3 regions of the Cellulomonas sp. P4_H12 genome follow, and region 2 is predicted to be linked to each of the others. Evidence: predicted binding sites of a transcription regulator. Region 2 holds the regulator's gene; each other region holds the start of a gene.

Region 1 (4,045 bases), on a different contig from region 2:
GTCGTCGACGTGCCAGTAGACGATCGCGCCCGCCGGACCGCCGGATGCGGGGGCGAAGCGGCGGTCGACGATGCCGAGCTCGTCGTGGTGGTCGCCGAGGCGGAACTCGACGTAGCCGTCGCGGACGAAGTACGGCTCCAGGCCGAGCAGGTCCGTGTACCAGGTGCGGGCGGCGGCGAGGTCGTCGGCGAAGATCGAGACGTTGGCCAGGCCGCGGAAGGTGCTCTCTGTGGTGGTCATGTCTCCACTCTTCGCTGTGAAGTGATCACCTTCTGAGCACTTTTCCTGCGAGTGTTTCGCTGTGCGCGCAGACCGGTTGGTGGCCACGCTCCTGCTGATGCAGGCGCGCGGGCGCGTCACGGCCGCGGAGGTGGCAGCGGAGCTCGAGGTCTCGGTCGCGACCGCCCGGCGCGACCTGTCGGCGCTGTCCACCGCCGGCATCCCGGTCTACCCGCAGCCCGGCCGCGGAGGTGGGTGGTCGCTCGTCGGCGGGGCGCGGACCGACCTCACCGGGCTGACGTCGTCCGAGGCGCAGGCGCTGTTCCTGCTGGTCGGACCCGCCGCCGGCCGGTCCGCCGAGGCGGCGTCCGCGCTCCGCAAGCTCGTGCGCGCGCTGCCGGCCACCTTCCGGGCCGACGCCGAGGCCGCCGGCCGTGCCGTCGTCGTCGATCCCGTCGGATGGGGTGCCTCTTCCCGTGAACCGCCGCCGTGGGTGGACGCCCTGCAGGGTGCCGTGGTCCGCCGGCGGCAGGCGCAGGTGACCTACGACGGGCGGTCGCGCGGCGTCTCGACGCGGACCGTGGACCCGTGGGCGCTCGTCGACAAGGACGCCGCCTGGTACCTCGTGGCCGGCACGTCCGCCGGGCGCCGGACCTTTCGCCTCGACCGGGTCGTCGCCCTCACCGTGCTGGACTCGCCCGCGACCCGCCCCGACGATCTCGACGTCGCAGGCATCTGGTCCTCCGTCGTCGACGACATCGAGGAGCGCCGCTCCCGCGTGTCCGCCACCGTCCTCGCCCCGCAGTTCCTCGTGTCCGTCCTGCGTTGCCGGTTCGGTCGACACCTCACCGTGCTCGGTGCCGACGACGACGAGCGCGCGCGGGTGCAGGTCGCCTCGCACACCGCGCGATCGGTCGCGGAGCACCTGGCCGGGCTCGGTGCAGCGGTCGAGGTGCTGGAGCCGGCGTCCGTCCGCGCCGAGCTCGCGTTGCTCGGCGCGGAGCTCGTGGCGCAGTACGGGGCGTCGCCGTCGTCCGCCTGAGAACGTCGTCGGTGTGAAGAGCTTCACGGGTCGGGCGGCACCCACTCGCCGGCCGCTTCCCGTACCCGCCCGGGCTCTGGCCGCGCTCGCCCCGTGCGCATCGCGCACGACCGGTCGCCGTTGTCGGGCAGGAACGCCGTCGGTCCTGGCGACTCGTCAGCGCTCTGGCGGGCCTCCGTCCCTGGAACACCGGCCCGTCCGTCGTGGTCAGCGGCGCTTGTCAGTGGTCGCTCGTACACTTGTTCGATAGCGGGTCCCGGCGGTTGGGCTCTTGGGACGGATGAAGGAGGTGGCGACGGTGACGGCGGTTCTGGAGGATCGCGCGGTCCATGCCCGGGCTGCGGACGCGCCTCGCCTCGTCGCCTTCGAACCGGTCGCCGGTGACGTTTCGGCACCAGTTGCGACTCCAGTCTCTGGCTCGAATCGTGCCCCTGGCCGCTTCCCGGCCGCTGTCTTCGCCTCCACCTTTGGTTGGCCTTCTCCTGCGGCTGGTGCACCGTCTGGCCCAGTAGCCGCCGAGTCCTTTGCTACTGCCGCACCTATCGATTCACCGGTGCCATCGCCGGCGTTGGTGTGGGCGGACTCGGGTCACGGTTCGCGCCCGAACGCGGCACCGGTGCCCGGCCCGGCCGTGCGGGTGGTTGATCTCGGTTGGGTCGAGGAGTTCCCACTGCCCGACGTCGATGTGGCTTCGTTGGTGGGGATGCTGACGGCAGTGCCGGTCGCGGATGTTTCGGGTGCGGCGCTGGTCAACGCGGTGGCGGCATCGCAGCAGGCGATCAACATGCTGCAGTCGGTGCAGGCCACGTTCGTGCGCGAGCTCGGCGCACGGACCCCGGATGCGTTGCGGCACGTCCCGGATGAGCTGGGGTGTGCGTTGGTGTGCACGCGGCAGGCGGGGCAGAACCTGTTCCTGCGTGCCTGGGGCACCGACCAGCACCCCACCCTGGGCGACGCCTGGAGGGTCGGGGCGATCGAGGCGCGCAAGATCGACGTCATCCTCGAGGAAATCAGCAAGGCCGGCACCGGGATCGACGCGGGTGAGCGCGACGCGGTGATCGACGACGCGGTCGCCAAGTCGCGCGAGATGACGGTGCCGCAGCTGACCCGGCACGTGCGCGCCACCCTGATCGCACTCAACCCCGACCTCGCCGAGAAGCGACGAGTCGCCGAACGCGAACGCCGCTCGGTGTTCCTGGACCTGGCCCCCGACGCGATGGCACGGCTGATCGCCTACCTGCCCGCCGCCGAAGCGACCGCCGCGTACACCGCGATCGACGCCCTGGCCGGCACCAGTGCCGTGGACGGGGACGAGCGCACCATCGATCAGCGGCGCGCGGACGCGTTCAGCGACGTGTTCCTGGGCATCCTGGACCGGCAGTCCACCCCGGACGGCACCCCGCTACCCACCAAGCACGGGCAGCGGGTCGCCCTGCAGGTGAACGTGGCCGCCTCCACCCTGCTCGGGCTGGATGACGCCCCCGGGTTCCTGGGCTCTTATGGGCCGATCCCCGCCCAGCTGGCCCGCGAGCTGGCCCAGGACGGCACCTGGCGGCGCGTCCTGACCGACCCCACCGGACAGGTCTGCTCGGTGGGCACCGACACCTACCGGCCCGGAGCGGACCTGACCCGCACCATCCAAGCCCGCGACGTGACCTGCACCTTCCCCGGCTGCCGGCAACCCGCCACCCGGTGCGAGATCGACCACCGCATCCCCTACGACCAGCACAGACCACCCGGCGGGCATGACCCGCAGACGTGCGAGGCGAACCTGCACGCGTTGTGCAAGCACCACCACCAAGCCAAGACCGACGGCTGGTGGAACGTCACCTACAACCGCACCACCGGGGTGTCCACCTGGACCGACCGACACGGATTGACCTACGCCCGCCACCCCGTCCCCATCTACGTCGACCCCTCCGCCTACAAACACCGGCCAGCCACACCACCACGGCCCGACCTCGGCGACCCACCCTTCTAGCGACCGACGGACTCAGGCCAGGCCCGGCCCGGCGCGCGATCGGTATCCCCCCGCGTCCCGACCTCGGGTTCGACCGTTCCCCACCACGGACGTCCGAAGTCGGTCATGCCGGCGGTCACAGCCGAGCGGCGGCCGTGAAAGTCCTGCCGAACGATGTCCGCGACAGCCACGAGGATGGGCAGATGGACGAGAACGACGCGCGGCGGTCGGCGCTCGAGCTGCCCGAGGTGTCGGAGCGGCAGAGCTGGGGTCGGCCGGCGTGGTTCCACCGCAACCTCGTCGCGCGGATGTGGGACGACGACCGGCTCACGGTCCGGGTCGAGGACGACGGGGAGCGGCTCGCGCTGGTGGAGCAGGATCCCGCGCTGTACTCGACGACCGATCATCACGCCGGCACCAACCTCGTGCTGATCTCGCTCGACGCCGTGGACGGCGAGACGTTGCGGGCTCACCTGGTCGAGTCGTGGTGGTGGGCGGCTCCGCCCGTGCTGCGTCGGAGGCACCCGCGCCTCGGGCCACCGGCAGAGACGTGACCGGGAGAGACCTGACCGAGCGACGGGATCGGCGGGGCGCCAGCGCTCAGGCGTCGGCGCTCAGGCGTCGGCGGGGCGCGGGCCGTACATGATCAGCGCGACCCCGAGCAGACACACGAGCGCGCCAGTGACGTCCCAGCGGTCGGGCTTGAAGTCGTCGGCGACCATGCCCCAGGCCAGCGACCCTACGACGAAGACGCCGCCATACGCGGCGAGGATGCGACCGAAGTGCGCGTCGGGCTGGAGGGTGGCGACGAAGCCGTACAACCC
Region 2 (4,045 bases):
GGCACCTGCCGAAGCCCGGGCGCGAGCCGGCGACGGACGCCCAGCTGGACGAGATCGCCGAGCTGGTCACCGCGGCCGGCGGCCGGACCCTCGGCCTGTTCTCGTCGCGGCGGGCCGCGAACGCCGCGGCGGCCGCCATGCGCGAACGCCTCGACGTCCCGATCCTCGTGCAGGGCGACGACCAGCTGCCGACCCTGGTCTCGCAGTTCATCGCCGACGAGCCCACGTGCCTGTTCGGCACGCTGTCGCTCTGGCAGGGCGTCGACGTCCCGGGCGCGACGTGCCGCCTCGTGCTCATCGACCGCATCCCGTTCCCGCGCCCCGACGACCCGGTGAGCTCCGCCCGCTCCGACGCCATCGAGGCGGCGGGCGGCAACGGCTTCCTCGCCGTCTCGGCCACGCACGCGGCCCTGCTGCTCGCCCAGGGCGCCGGCCGCCTGATCCGGACCAGCGAGGACCGCGGGGTGGTCGCAGTGCTCGACCCCCGCCTCGCGACCGCCGGGTACGGCAGCTTCCTCACCCGGTCGCTGCCCGACTTCTGGCGGACCACCGACCGCGCCGTCGCCGTCTCCGCCCTGCGGCGGCTCGCCACGTCCGGATAGCCTCGACGGATCGACCACGGGGAGGACCACATGACGGAGAGCCTGGACATGGACGAGGTCGGCATGAGCCCGTTCCGGAGCGCCCGGCGCACGTCGAAGCTCGCGATCGTGGGCGCGGGGGCCGTCGGATCGACCATGGCCTACGCCGCGCTGATGCGCGGTGCGGCTCGTTCCGTCGCGCTCTACGACATCGACACGGCGAAGGTCGAGGCCGAGGCGCTCGACCTGGGGCACGGCATCCAGTTCATGCCGATGGCGCAGGTGGTGGGTTCCGACGACATCGCCGTGTGCGCGGACGCGGACGTCGTGATGTTCACCGCGGGGGCCAAGCAGAAGCCCGGCCAGTCCCGGCTCGAGCTCGCGGAGGCGACCATCGGGCTGGTCCGCACGGTGCTGCCCGCGCTCGTCGACGTCGCCCCCGACGCGGTCTACGTCATGGTGACCAACCCCGTGGACGTCGTCACCTACGCGGCGCTCAAGATCTCCGGGCTGCCGCCGGCCCAGCTGTTCGGGTCGGGCACGGTCCTCGACTCCTCGCGGCTGCGCTACCTGATCGCCCAGCACACGGGCGTCGCCGTGCAGAACGTGCACGCCTATATCGCCGGCGAGCACGGTGACACCGAGCTCCCGCTGTGGGGGTCCGCGAGCATCGGCTCCGTGCCGCTGCTCGAGTGGACCGGCACGGGTGGCTCCGGACCGCTCACCGCCGACGTCCGGGAGGCCATCACCCGCGAGGTGGTGGAGTCCGCCTACCGGATCATCGAGGGCAAGGGCGCGACGAACTACGCGGTCGCGCTGGCCGGGTCCCGGATCATCGAGGCCGTCGTCAAGGACGAGGGCCGCGTGCTGCCCGTCTCGTCGTTGCTCGACGACTTCCACGGGATCAGCGACGTCTGCCTGTCGGTGCCCGCCATCGTCGGGGCGCACGGTGTGGGCGAGCGTCTGCCGGTGCCGCTGTCCGACGAGGAGCTCGCCGGCCTGCGGACCTCGGCCGAGGCGGTGCGCTCGGTCGCCCGGAAGTTCGGCTTCTGACCCGCCGGGCCGCGGCTCGTCGGCCCGGCGGAGAGGTCAGAGGCTGCGCAGGACGCTCACCACGCGGCCGAGGATCGTCGACTCGTCGCCCGGGATCGGCGAGTACGCCGGGTTGTGCGGCATGAGCCAGACGTGCCCGTCGATGCGCTTGAGCGTCTTCACCGTCGCCTCGCCGTCGATCATGGCGGCGACGATCTCGCCCTGCTCGGCGACGGGCTGCCGCCGGACCACGACCCAGTCGCCGTCGCAGATGGCGGCGTCGATCATCGAGTCGCCGCTGACCTTGAGCAGGAACAGGTCGCCGTCCCCCACCAGCTGACGGGGGAGCGGGAACACGTCCTCGACCACCTGCTCGGCGAGGATGGGACCGCCCGCGGCGATCCGACCGACGACCGGGACGTAGGACGGCGCGGGCATCCGCTCGCCCTCGACCTGCTCCGGGAAGCTGGAGCGGCTGCCGTCCGGCGCGGTCCACGTGCCGACACCGCGCGAGTCGTCGGCGTGCACGACCTCGATGGCGCGGGGGCGGTTCGGGTCCCGGCGCAGGTAGCCCTTGCGCTCGAGGGCCGTGAGCTGGTGCTTGACGCTGGACGGGCTGGTCAGGCCCACGGCCTCGCCGATCTCGCGCATGCTCGGCGGGTACCCGCGGGACTCGACGGACGACCGGATCGTGTCGAGCACGAGCCGCTGGCGTGCCGTGAGGCCGTCCGGACCCGGCGCGCTGTCGGGCAGCGCGTGGATCGTCGCCAGGTCCTGCTCGGGCTGGGACGTGTCCCGTGAGTCCGTCACTGCGCTCCTCCTCCGTAGGGCGGCCGCCTCTCGGCCCGCTCCGCCTCCGCCTGCTGCAGCGCCGCACCAGCGCCCTGACCTGGTCTGACGGGAGATCCCGGCGGCCGTGTCAGTGGCTCGTGGTGCGCTTGTGCTGCATCGCCAGCCTAGGGATGTCGGGACCGAAGATCAAACATCTGTTCGATCGTGTCTCGACAGTGTCACCGGATGCTGGTAGACATCGTACAGACGTTCGACGAACAGGCGTTCGACGATCAGCGGTACCCCGGGCGACCGGGCCGAGCAGGAACGAGAGACGTGATGAGCGCGATGGTGATGGGACCCGCGACGAGCTTCGCGACGCCGAGCACCCGGGCGGTCGGCACCCCCCGGAGGTCCGCGGCCTCCCGGGCGCCCCACCTCCAGCTGGTCGTCACCCCGACGGCCGCCGCCGCTCCTGCCGCACGTCCCGCTCCGTCGGCGCGCGCCCATCTGCGGCTCACCACCCGCGGCCGCGTGGTCCTCTGGGTCCTCGCCGCGGCCGTCGTCGCGCTCGTGTCCCTCCTCGGCAGCCGCGCCGCGGCGGACGGGCCCGTCGGGGCGCAGGAGGTCGTGCGGCACGTCGTGCAGCCGGGGGAGACCATGTGGCAGATCGCCGCGGGCGTCGCCGGGCCCTCGGACGACGTCCGCGACGTCGTGGTCGACCTCGTCCGCCTCAACGAGCTGCCCGACTCCGGGTTGATGGCCGGTCAGGTGATCGTGGTCCCTGCCGACTGAGGCGCCGAGCGGGCTCGCACCGCCGCAAGGAGCCGAGGGGAAGTCGGTTCGCGGCCAGGCACGGCGGCGTCGCCGCGAGGGCGGTCATCTCCGGATGGCGGCCCTCGCGGCACTCCCGTCGGGGGACGCCGTGGCGGCGACCTTGCACCTGCGCAGAGCGTGGCCTAGCGTCACGGGGGCGTTCACGACGCCACCGCCGCCGTCCGAGCTCTCGGCCGGGCGCGCCAGCTCGAAGGGGACCACGGTGCACTGTCCGTTCTGCCGTCACCCGGACTCGCGGGTCGTCGACTCGCGGACGTCGGACGACGGGTCGACCATCCGGCGCCGCCGCCAGTGCCCGCACTGCAACCGTCGGTTCACCACGGTCGAGACCGCGAGCCTCTCAGTGGTCAAGCGGTCCGGCGCCACGGAGCCCTTCAGCCGCGAGAAGATCGCCGGCGGGGTCCGCAAGGCCTGCCAGGGCCGACCGGTCAGCGAGGACGACCTGGCGCTCCTCGCGCAGAAGGTCGAGGAGACCCTGCGGGGCGCGGGCTCGGCGGAGATCGATGCGTACGAGATCGGGCTCGCCATCCTCGGGCCGCTGCGCGAGCTCGACGAGGTGGCGTACCTGCGGTTCGCGAGCGTCTACCAGGCGTTCGACTCGCTCGAGGACTTCGAGGCGGCGATCACCGTCCTGCGGGCCGAGCGCGACGGCACCGAGGACGGCGACGAGGCCGACGAGGCCGACGAGATCGTCGAGCCGCAGGACGAGGCGGCGCGCACCACCTGAGGGCGGCGACACCCGCGAGCACGTCTCGCCGTCGGTCGGCGGGACACGTAGGTTCGTCGGGTGCTTCCTCGCGACCTCGAGCTCCTCCATGTCCCCG
Region 3 (4,045 bases), on a different contig from region 2:
CAGCGCCTCCTCGACCCGCGCCACCGCGTCGAGCACGGCCGTGCGGTCGACGAGGTCGGCCGCGGCGACGAACGCGTTCCCGCCGATCTCCTCCGCCACCGCGTCGAGGAGCGCCCGCGTACGACCCACGAGCGCCACGGCGTACCCCGCCTGCGCCAGCCCGAGCGCGATCCCCCGGCCGATCCCCCGCCCAGCCCCCGTGACCAGCGCCGTCCTCACTGCGCCGCCTCGACGGCCTCGCGCAACCGGTCGAGCGTGACCTTGCCGTGGAACCGCGCGCCGTCGATGAACAAGGTCGGCGTGCCCCGCACTCCGAGCTCGATGCCGGCGGCGTAGTCCGCCGAGATGGCCGCGGCATAGGCCTGCGCGCCGTCGCCGGCAACCTCCGACGGGTCGAGACCCAGTGCGCGCGCCGACTCACGCAGGTCCTGCTCCGCAAGCCGGTCCTGATGGCTCATCAGCTCGGCGTGCATCTGCCAGAACTTCCCGTGCGCGCCTGCCGCCTCCGCCGCCAGAGCGGCCGACAGCGCGTAGGGATGCACCTCGAACAGGGGGAAGTGCCGCCACACCAGCCGAACCCGTCCGTCGGACGTGTCCACCAGCTCGCGCAGCGCCGGCGCAGCGGCACGGCAGTACGGGCACTCGAGGTCGCCGAACTCGAGCACGGTGACCGGGGCGTCGACACGGCCGTACACGTGCCGCTCGGCGGGGACGTCGTCTGCCATGGGTCGAGGATGCCTGACGACGCCAGGTCCGCGACACTCGAACGCCCGCCGGCTGGAGGCCTGCTCCGGACGTGCCTCAACGTCGGAGCCACCTGTCAGGTGCGGAGTGGGTGTCCGTGGCGGTCGGTGAAGGACCATCGGCCGGTGGGGTCGTGGGTGATCTCGATGCCGCGGTCGTGCACGAGTTCGTGGTGGTGCCAACAGAGCAGGCATCCGGTGTGCACGTCGGTGGAGCCTCCGTCGCGGTGCCAGTGCTGGGTGTGGTGCACCTCGGACAGCACGGGTGGGGCGTCGCAGTCGGGGTACTGGCAGTGCCGGTCGCGGGCGATGATCGCACGCCGTTTGGCCCCCGAGTAGGTCCGTTCGGCCCGGCCGACGTTCAGGATCTGCGACTGGGGTCCGAACACGACCCGGGTGATCGCCGAGTCACACGCCAACCGGGCCAGGACCGTGTCGGGGATCGGCCCGGTGCCGACGAGCTCCGCCACACCGAACCGGTCCACATCCACACCAGGTGCCGGCAGGACGCCGCGGGAGGGCGCGAGGTCGTCGTGCGGTGCGGACAGGTCTGACCCGGTGACTGGGCTGCGGTCCTCGGGTCCCCCAGATGGCGCCGGTCGGCTGACCCGATGACCGGGCTGCCCTGTCCCAGCGGCTGGTGCCGGTCCGTCGCTGGGGTGGTGGAGGGCGCGGGACAGGGTGGTCCAGTCGACCAACGCGGTGATCTGCGGGCGGTGGGACCCGGTGGCGCCAGTCAGGTCCCGGTCCAGGACCAGCCGGGTCAGGTTCACCAGGGCCCCGGCGCGGCGCCGCGCCGCCGGCAGCCCGGCCGTCTCTGTGCTCTTGGTGGTGACCGCGGCTAGGGCGGCGGCCAGGGCGTGACCGTGCTCGGTGGTCAAGAACCCCCGCAGGTGGCACCCGTCCATCGTCTGGGCCAGGCTGAAGAACTCCCGCTCGGCCGCCTTGCGGTACCCGCGGTCGTCCGCGTCCGGGTCCGCCGCGGCGGCCCAGCGGCGGGTCAGCACCCGGAACTGGGCGATCGGCAACGAGGCCGCGTGCTCGAGCAGGAAGTCCTCCCCGCACTCGGGTGCGGGTGCGGCCAGCGCGGTGCGGCGCTGGTCGGTGTTCGCCGCCGCGGCCATCGCCTGCGCGGCCTCCAAGGGCACGGTCCCGGCCACGCTCAACGCCGCGGTAGCGGGCAGGGCATCGCGGAACGCCCGCCCCAACGCCACCAACCCCGCCGCCTGCCCGTGCGAGAGCCGGCCCTGCGCGGCGACCCAGGTGGTGATCGACCGGGCACCGTCCAACGCCCACCACCCGTCGGCCTCCACCACCGGGACCACCCGGGCCGCGATCGCGGACAACCGCCCCGCCAACCCCAGGGCCTCGCGGACCACGTCTACCGCCGCCGCACCCTCCAGGCGCCCAGCTGAGCTCGTGGGGTCGGCCGCGGCCGCCAACTCATCAACCGCAGCGGTCAACGCCGCCAACACCGCAGCCACCGACCCGGTGCCCGCGGAGGCGGACCGCCCGCTCGCAGCGGAGCCCAGGGGTGCCGCACCGTCGGAGAACTCCTCGACCGACATCGACACCACCTCCTCCGCGACCCAGGACGGACCAGTGAACCGGCCCCAACAATCCCGCTACGAAGAAGTGTTCCAGGCACCACTGACATTCACCGGCACATTCCCCCCCGAAAGTGCGAGAAGGGCCCACTTATCCACAACAACACAGGTCAGAGCCTCACGAGCCCGTCGTTGACCCGTCCACAGCCCCGAATTCACGACGCCCATCCACAGAACGATGAGCGACGAAACAATGCACCCGTTCCTGTGGAATCGGATTTCATGTGTGCCGCTTGCGTGGTCCAGGCCCGAGGTAGAGACGAAAGCCGTGGCGCGCTCCGCACGTGAAAGGGACGCATCAGCAGCGAAACGGAATGCACACGTTCGGCGAGCCCGCCCCGGTGCTTACCGATCGCGTCACGGCAACTGGCCCCGGCTGCCCCGATCTGGACACCGGTCGGACCGTCCCCGCACCAGGTGTCTCCCGCCGGGTGCCGGGTCAGCCTTCTGTCGGCTCAACCTCGCGGCCGGTGGCGCCATCGATCAGCGCCCGGTTGCCGAACGGCTCACTGAGGGTCACCTCGACAGGGTCCTGGCAGGCGGGGCCGGAGCTGCGCCGCGTCGAGACGACCGTGACCGTCACGTCGTCGTCGGCCTCGACAACCTCAGGCTCGGGGTCTCCGTGGCAGGTGTTGATCCACAGGTGGAGCACGTCGTCGTCGACGGACCAGCCGACGATGTGCTGCGGACCTCGGGACTCGGCGGGCGAGCAGGCGGCGAGGGTGCCGAGGACTGCCAGGACGCCGACGCCACGCAGGACGCCGCGACCGGGCGCCAGCGCGCTGTGCCGGTGCTCCCGCGGCGAGGCCATGGCGGCGACGCTACGCGGCGTGGGGCGCCGGAGTGTGGGCCGCCAGTCACGGTTCGACGTCGACCGATGGCGCACGGCGAGATGGCTGTCGAATAAGCGCCGTGCCCTCGGAGTGACTCGCCGGGCATCGAAGGAGCGACAGCCTCAGCGCCGCCGCGGCCGCAGCGGAGGACTCGCCGTCCCCGCGCCGGCCGCGATGCCGTCCACGAGGTCGCGGACGGCGTCGATGGCCGACGTGCGCGGCCGCCAGTCGAGCTCGCGCTCGGCACGGGAGGTGTCGAGCAGCGGCGCGCTGAGCGCCATGTCGAGCCACCCCGGTCCGACCGGTACCGCCCGGGCGTGCCACGCCGCCGCGACCACCGCCCTCGCCTGGGGCACCGCGACGTCGCGCAGCCGACCACGCGCCACGACGTCGGCGATCTCCGGGCCGCGCAGGACGTCGGGCGCAGCGATGTTGAAGGGTCCGCGGACGCGCCGCACCACCGCCTCGCGGTAGGCGTCCGCGAGGTCGTCGGCGTGCACCGCCTGCAGGCGCAGCCCCGTGGGCCACGGAAGCACGGGGAGCCGACCGGCGATGGCCCGCTTCGGCGCCCAAGGACCCAGGAAGTACCGCGAGATCTCGTGCCCGGCGGCACGCTGGAACACCAGCGCCGGCCGGAGCCGGGCGATCGCGAGGTCCGGGTAGCGCTCCTCGACCTCGTCGAGAACACGCTCGACGGCCGCCTTGTCCACGGAGTACGACGACGAGCGCACGCCGTCGGTGGCCCACCCCTCCCCGCGCGGGACGTCGTCGGGCGCGGGCGAGTAGGCGCCGACGCTGGAGGCCACGACGACGTGCGGCACCCCGGCCCGACGAGCCGCCTCGACGACGTTCCGCGTGCCCG

Evidence for each region. The regulator LexA, encoded in region 2, represses DNA repair genes until DNA is damaged. The targets are predictions, from matches to a motif close to TCGAACANNTGTTCGA.
Region 1: the regulator LexA is predicted to act here: its motif matches at 1,493-1,508, upstream of AC1DQC_RS00790 (HNH endonuclease signature motif containing protein).
Region 3: the regulator LexA is predicted to act here: its motif matches at 2,371-2,386, upstream of AC1DQC_RS12940 (HNH endonuclease signature motif containing protein).

Annotation. Positions count from the first base shown of each region.
Region 1 is NZ_JBFUKJ010000001.1:155,938-159,982, reverse strand. It holds gene AC1DQC_RS00800 (VOC family protein) at 1-240, opposite strand, end outside; gene AC1DQC_RS00795 (helix-turn-helix transcriptional regulator) at 302-1,261, shown strand; gene AC1DQC_RS00790 (HNH endonuclease signature motif containing protein) at 1,560-3,242, shown strand; gene AC1DQC_RS00785 (MmcQ/YjbR family DNA-binding protein) at 3,425-3,775, shown strand; gene AC1DQC_RS00780 (YnfA family protein) at 3,836-4,045, opposite strand, start outside.
Region 2 is NZ_JBFUKJ010000005.1:22,012-26,056, reverse strand. It holds gene AC1DQC_RS04245 (ATP-dependent DNA helicase) at 1-602, shown strand, start outside; gene AC1DQC_RS04240 (L-lactate dehydrogenase) at 633-1,634, shown strand; gene lexA (transcriptional repressor LexA) at 1,671-2,384, opposite strand; gene AC1DQC_RS04230 (LysM peptidoglycan-binding domain-containing protein) at 2,724-3,179, shown strand; gene nrdR (transcriptional regulator NrdR) at 3,424-3,948, shown strand; gene AC1DQC_RS04220 (S9 family peptidase) at 4,009-4,045, shown strand, end outside.
Region 3 is NZ_JBFUKJ010000020.1:67,208-71,252, reverse strand. It holds gene AC1DQC_RS12950 (SDR family NAD(P)-dependent oxidoreductase) at 1-219, opposite strand, end outside; gene AC1DQC_RS12945 (DsbA family protein) at 216-725, opposite strand; gene AC1DQC_RS12940 (HNH endonuclease signature motif containing protein) at 821-2,311, opposite strand; gene AC1DQC_RS12935 (hypothetical protein) at 2,790-3,161, opposite strand; gene AC1DQC_RS12930 (NAD-dependent epimerase/dehydratase family protein) at 3,306-4,045, opposite strand, start outside.